Ensifer sp. PDNC004: one gene and its partner. The protein of the gene in region 1 interacts with the protein of each later gene in a pairwise test. Links are inferred from orthologs where the notes say so. Each region holds a gene or a part of one and is shown on either strand. Other genes may lie near its edges. The genes, in order: ndk and ung.

The links.
Region 2: the proteins of ndk (region 1) and ung interact in binary tests that used the Escherichia coli proteins (3 or more experiments, as listed by UniProt). The link is inferred for Ensifer sp. PDNC004 from one-to-one orthologs.

Annotation. Positions count from the first base shown.
Region 1 is NZ_CP070353.1:1,619,295-1,622,519, reverse strand. What follows is about bases 64-2,974. They hold ndk (nucleoside-diphosphate kinase), read left to right. Parts: upstream 64-1,263; coding sequence 1,264-1,686; downstream 1,687-2,974. Other genes in these bases: JVX98_RS16120 (branched-chain amino acid ABC transporter permease), read left to right, coding at 2,912-2,974; JVX98_RS16125 (CGNR zinc finger domain-containing protein), read right to left, coding at 2,284-2,844; JVX98_RS16130 (hypothetical protein), read right to left, coding at 1,778-2,287; JVX98_RS16140 (glutathione S-transferase family protein), read left to right, coding at 472-1,161; JVX98_RS16145 (DinB family protein), read right to left, coding at 64-322. Outside these bases: more of JVX98_RS16145, read right to left, coding at 1-63; more of JVX98_RS16120, read left to right, coding at 2,975-3,225. UniProt on the Escherichia coli protein: Major role in the synthesis of nucleoside triphosphates other than ATP. The ATP gamma phosphate is transferred to the NDP beta phosphate via a ping-pong mechanism, using a phosphorylated active-site intermediate.
Region 2 is NZ_CP070353.1:3,360,916-3,364,095, forward strand. What follows is about bases 241-3,106. They hold ung (uracil-DNA glycosylase), read left to right. Parts: upstream 241-1,254; coding sequence 1,255-1,959; downstream 1,960-3,106. Other genes in these bases: modA (molybdate ABC transporter substrate-binding protein), read right to left, coding at 241-1,019; cobF (precorrin-6A synthase (deacetylating)), read left to right, coding at 2,057-2,827; cobG (precorrin-3B synthase), read left to right, coding at 2,938-3,106. Also shown: modB (molybdate ABC transporter permease subunit), read right to left, coding at 1-60; more of modA, read right to left, coding at 228-240; more of cobG, read left to right, coding at 3,107-3,180. UniProt on the Escherichia coli protein: Excises uracil residues from the DNA which can arise as a result of misincorporation of dUMP residues by DNA polymerase or due to deamination of cytosine.

The DNA of each region.
Region 1 (3,225 bases):
GGATAGCGCCAAGGCGCGCGTCGCTGAGGCTATCGATCCAGGCAATGATGCGTTCGTCCTCGACTGAGCGCGCGGCGGTGAGGGCGGCGAGGTCGTCGTGCAGGGTGGTATCGAGCGAAGGCGGGGTATCACCTTCGCCCGTGAAGCGCTTCATCCAGATGCGGTCGGCAACGAGGATATGATTGAGGGTGGAAAGCAGCGAGCCGAAAAAGGCGCCGCGGTTTTCCCGCAGTTCGGCATCGGTCAACTCCGCAGCAGCGGTATAGACGAGGCGGTTCGCCCAGCGGTTATAGTCGGCGAACATGCGAAAGTGATCGAGCATCGGCTACCTTTCTGGTGGCTGCGGTTTGCGGGTGGCGACGCTAACCCGGAACCGCATTCCTGTGGCTGATATCATTCATGAAATTTACTGATTTGATGACGCGGCGGATATGTCGTTCAAGGGGATGACAATCGTCCCGGAGGGTTCGCATGACAAGGAAGCTCTATTCGCTGTGTGGGTCCGACAGGGCGCGTCCCTTCTCGCCGCATGTGTGGAAGATCGCGATGTCGCTGGCCCACAAGGGGCTCGAGTTCGACACCGTGCCGATCGGGTTCACCGAAATCCGGGCGGTCGAGGACGGGGCGACGAACCTGGTGCCGTTGCTGCGGGACGGTGAAACGCTGGTGAAGGACAGCTTCGAGATCGCCCTCTATCTCGAACGGACCTATGCGGACCGGCCGGCGCTCTTCGCCGGCGAGGGGGCGATGGCGATCTCGCGCTTCGTCGAGGGCTGGTCGCAGACAACGCTGCATCCGGCCATCACCCGCATCATCATAAGGGATATTCACGACCGGCTGGATTCCGTCGATCAGGCCTATTTCCGCGAAAGCCGGGAAAAGCGCTTCGGCACGTCGCTCGAAGCGGTGGCCGAAAGCGGCGGATCCTCGCTCGCAACTTTCTCGGAAAAGCTCGAGCCTTTGCGCCATCTGCTCAAGTTTCAGGACTTTCTGGGTGGTGCAACGCCGCTTTTCGCCGACTACATCGTCTTCGGGGCGTTTCAGTGGGCGCGCATCGTTTCGCCGCAACGCCTGCTTCAGCCGGGTGACACCGTGACCGCCTGGTTCGAACGCTGCCTCGATCTCCATGACGGGCTCGGGCGCAGTGTGACGGCTGCGTGAAACCCGCCTGGCCCAAGCCGAATCATCGGTGAACCCCCTTGTTTTGCGCGGAATTGGCGGCTAATGAACCGCCACTTCTCAAGAAACAAGGGATTTGAGCCAATGGCTATTGAACGTACCTTCTCGATGATCAAGCCGGACGCGACCAAGCGCAACCTGACCGGCGCCATCACCAAGATGCTCGAAGACGCCGGCCTGCGCGTCGTCGCATCCAAGCGCGTCTGGATGAGCCGTCGCGAAGCCGAAGGCTTCTACGCCGTTCACAAGGAACGTCCGTTCTTCGGCGAACTGGTTGAGTTCATGTCCTCCGGCCCGACGATCGTTCAGGTTCTCGAAGGCGAAAACGCAATTGCCAAGAACCGCGAAGTCATGGGCGCCACCAACCCGGCAAACGCTGACGAAGGCACGATCCGCAAGGTTCACGCTCTGTCGATCGGCGAAAACTCGGTTCACGGTTCGGACGCTCCGGAAACCGCTGCTGAAGAAATCGCTTACTGGTTCTCGGGCACCGAGATCGTCGGCTGATTCAAAATCTTCGGTTCAAGCCGTAGCGGCTTGAATTGACTCGAGATTTGAACCGGAGCGGAAACGCTCCGGTTTTTTGTTGCCCGGTCTCTCAGACGGGGCATTTTGCGGTCTCGAAGTGCGCCGGTGCCTTGCCGCCGCTGAAGACCGCCGGGTTCTTGTCGTAGGCCGGGCCCTCGACCAGCGGCTTGGCCGGCATGATGTCCTGGTCGACATCGGAGACCACGGTCGTTTCCAGTTTCTGCAGCGACTGGCCTTCGGGGCCTGTGACCTCGATCGAGACCGTATAGGGGCGGTCCTTCTTCACGCAGGTAATATCGGGGCTTTCCAGCACCACTTTTTCCAGCTTCGGAAACAGCTTGCGCTCCAGCGTCAGCGCGTCGCCGCCGGCCGGGTTTTCGAAGCGCGCAACGACGACGCTGCCCTCGGGCACCACCTCCGCCTTGGTCAGCGTGATCATGTAGGTCGCGTAGGCGAGGCGGTAGTTGAAGACGAACATCTTGCCCGTCAGCTTCAGCGGATCGGGGCCGCGCTCGCGCTGGCAGCCGCTGGCGGCGAGTGCGATGGCAAGCGTGGCCACGATCCCGAATGTCCTTGTCATGAGGCTGCCTCTTCCCTGTTGCGGTGATAGTGGCGCTTGGCCTTGTTGCGGTTGCCGCAGACGGCCATGTCGCACCATGTCCGGCTGCGGTTGCGGCTGCGGTCGAGAAACAGCCAGCCGCAATTCGGGCAGATCTTCAGCCGGTCGGGCTCCGGGTTGGCGGCAAGCGTGAGCGCCGATTGCGCCGTCGCGGTGTCAAGCGAAAGCCGGCCGCCCTGATGCTTCGGGCCGCGCAGGACGCCGGCGATCGCCTCCAGCAGATCCGCCAACAGGTCCGGCCGCCCTGCATCCGAAATCTCCGCGCGAAAATGCCGGTCGGTCGCTTCGCGCAGCAGCAAGAGCCGGCCACGGTTCTCCTCGGCGACAGGCGCAAGAGTACCGAAGCGCAGATTCTCCGCCCCAAAGCGGCTGGCCGCGTCCGCAAAGGAATCGAGCGCGGCGACGTCGGCGAAGCGGTCGATCCGGCGCTCGGGGTCGAAGCGCAAGACGATGGAATTGGCGACATCCAGTGCCAGGGCGCCGCCGGCAAATCGATGGGCTGTCCAGGTGAAGGTCATGCTAAAATCCTAACTGGCAAAATTGATTTTACCAGTTATATTGATCTTGTCACGCTCCGGATGCGCCATGCTCTACTTTCTGCAGCAGCTCGCCAATGCCGTTCCCATCGCTGCGCTCTACGCGGCGCTTGCCTTTGGCTATGCCATCGCCTTCGCCGTGACGCGCAGGGCCGATCTCACCTATGGCGCGCTCTTTGCCTTCTCGGGCCAGATCTTTGTGCTGTTTGCCGCTTTCGGGTGGGACCGACTGTGGCTTGTGCTTCCGGCCGCCCTTGGCCTCGGTGCGGCGGCAGCCCTGACTTTCAGCGTTGGGGCCGGGCTCGTCGCCGGGCGGTATGTCATGCGGCCGTTGGCCTTCTCGTCGGCCAACACTGTCGTCGT
Region 2 (3,180 bases), 1.7 Mb from region 1 along the record:
GACGCGCAGGCTCAAGAGGATCGCCGTCCACTCCGCTTCGCTCACTGCAAGCCAGTCCAACAGATGTCGCTCCCCGATGCCAGGCCGGTCAGACTTAGCTGTACGCTTCAGGCCGCCGCTGCCTCTCAAACACGATAACGTCGCCCGCGTTTGGGCGCGGGCGACGTGTCACGATAGATGCTTCGCCTGCCTCTGGACAGCCGAGATCCGACGCGATTTCAGGTCGGTTACTTCAGGACCGTGAAGCCCTGCTTTTCGAAGAGTTCTGCAGCCTTGGCCGACTTGACGAAGTCGACATAGGCGGCGGCATCGGGGCTCTTGCTCTCGGCCGTGATGGCGATCGGGTAGATGATCGGCGGATGGCTGTCTTCCGGGAAGGTGCCGACGACCTTGACGCCCGGATCTGCTGCGGCGTCGGTCTGGTAGACGATGCCGTAGGGTGCCTCACCGCGCGAGACGAGCAGGAGGGCGGCACGCACGCTTTCGGCGCCGGCGACCTTCGGCTCTACGGCCTCCCAGGCGTCGAGCTTTTCGAGTGCTGCCTTGCCGTACTTGCCGGCCGGAACGGAATCGACCGCACCCATGGCCAGGCGGCCGTCACCGAGGATGCCAGCGAGATCGAAGCCCTGCTTGATCTCGACCGGGCCAGCATCCTTTTTGCCGGACACGAGCACGATGCGGTTGCCGAGCAGGTTTGCGCGGGTGTCGTCCTTGATCAGCTTCTTTTCAGTGAGATAGTCCATCCAGGCGAGGTCGGCAGAGATGAAGACGTCGGCGGGCGCGCCCTGTTCCACCTGCTTGGCAAGCGCGGAGCTTGCCGCGTAGGAAACGGTCGTTTCCTTGCCGCTTTCCTTCTGCCACTCGGCATTGATCGCATCGAGCGCGTTCTTCAGGCTCGCAGCCGCAAAGACCGTCACCTTCTCTTCGGCCTGCGCGGACGCCGGCAGAACGATTGCGCCGACCCAGGCGAGGCCGAGCGTCAGCGCCAGGCCCTTCAGCCAGTCTCTTCTCTTGATCATCGATTTCCCTCCAACGATGCGTGATATCTCTAAGGATACAACGATATCGCCTCCTGATTACCGTTGTATCTGTTGAAATACAATGCTCCTCAAAAGGGCTAGCGCAATACCCCTGTGCCTGCGGCCGGCAGGCAAAACCCGTGCAGCATTCCCGCGGCAGGCGCGATTGGGCTTGCGGTGATGTCCGAGCGGCCTAAATTGCGGCCTCGATCCTCTGACATGGAGCGGACGCGCGATGGAAACGGCAGTAAAGCTTGAAGAAAGCTGGAGGGAAGCCTTGGCACCGGAATTTGCCAGCGGCTACATGGCTGACCTCAAGCAGTTCCTGGTGGTCCAGAAGAACGAGGGCCGGCAGATTTTTCCTCGGGGACCTGAGTATTTTCGCGCGCTCGATCTGACGCCGCTCGACAAGGTGCGGGTCGTCATCCTCGGCCAGGATCCCTATCACGGCGATGGCCAGGCGCATGGGCTCTGCTTCAGTGTGCGCCCCGGCGTTCGGACGCCGCCGTCGCTCGTCAACATCTACAAGGAGCTGAACACCGATCTCGGCATTCCGCCGGCGCGGCATGGTTTCCTCGAAAGCTGGGCGAAACAGGGCGTGCTGCTTTTGAACAGCGTGCTGACGGTGGAGCGCGGCAATGCGGCGTCACACCAGGGACGCGGCTGGGAAAAGTTCACGGATGCGATCATCCGCGCGGTCAACGAGGCCGAGCATCCCGTCGTCTTCATGCTCTGGGGCTCCTATGCGCAGAAGAAGGCGGCCTTCGTCGACCGCTCACGCCATCTGGTCTTGAGGGCGCCGCATCCGTCGCCGCTTTCGGCGCATTCCGGCTTTCTCGGCTGCCGGCATTTTTCCCAGGCCAACGCCTTCCTTGAAAGCAAGGGCTACGATCCGATCGACTGGCGGCTGCCCGAGAATCCGGCTGCGGACATCAACTGACGGCTTGGCGTGATTGACGGCTTCGTCGTCGCCCTGAGGTCTTGCCTTGGCGGCGGAGATCCGCCTAAGACGCCCGAACGAAATGGCGGAGGCGGGCATGCGCAAAATTCTGATCATAGGCATCGGTTCGGGCAATCCCGAACACATGACCGTGCAGGCCATCAATGCGCTCAACCGCGCCGACGTGCTTTTCATTCCGACCAAGGGCGCCAAGAAAACCGAGCTTGCCGACGTGCGTCGCGACATCTGCGCCCGCTACGTCACGCGCAAGGACGGCCGCACCGTCGAGTTCGCGGTGCCGGTGCGGCGCACCGAGGGCGTCAGCTATGACGGCAGCGTCGACGACTGGCACGCGCAGATCGCCGCGATCTATGAAGGGCTTCTTTCGAAGGAGTTGGGCAACGAGGGAATTGGCGCGTTTCTCGTCTGGGGTGACCCGATGCTCTATGACAGCACCATTCGCATCGTCGAGCGGGTCAAGGCACGCGGTCAGGTCGCCTTCGATTATGACGTCATTCCCGGGATCACCAGCCTGCAGGCGCTCTGCGCCAGCCACCGCATTCCGCTGAACCTGGTCGGCAAGCCGGTGGAGATCACCACCGGGCGCCGGCTGCACGAGAGTTTTCCGCAAAAGAGCCAGACCTCCGTCGTCATGCTCGACGGCGAACAGGCGTTCCAGCGGATCGACGATCCGGACGCTGAGATCTTCTGGGGCGCCTATCTCGGCACGCCGGATGAGATCGTGATTTCCGGCCGCGTGGCTGCGGTGAAGGACCGAATCCTTGAAACGCGGGCGGCGGCGCGCGCGAAGATGGGATGGATCATGGACATCTATCTCCTGCGCAAGGGCGCCGACTTCGACGAGTGACGGCAAGTACTGATCCGCGTCGTGTTTGATCTCACTCAAGGTTTGCGGCTGTGTTATAGCGTCTTAAGAGGTTTCTTCAGGGAGGAGAGCCTCACGTGATGACGGATTTGATGACCAGCTGCGCCCTTCCATCGACCGGAGATGCCGGTACTGTCGCGTCGATGCGCCGCGGTGCCTGCCCTTCCTTGGCAGAGCCGATGCAGACCGGCGACGGCCTGCTCGTCAGGTTGAGGCCGACGGACGACAGTCTGACGCTGCCGAAGATCATTGCACTTGCCGCTGCTGCCGAGCGCCTCGGCAACGGCATCATCGAGATCACCGCGCGCGGAAACCTGCAGCTTCGCGGCCTGAGC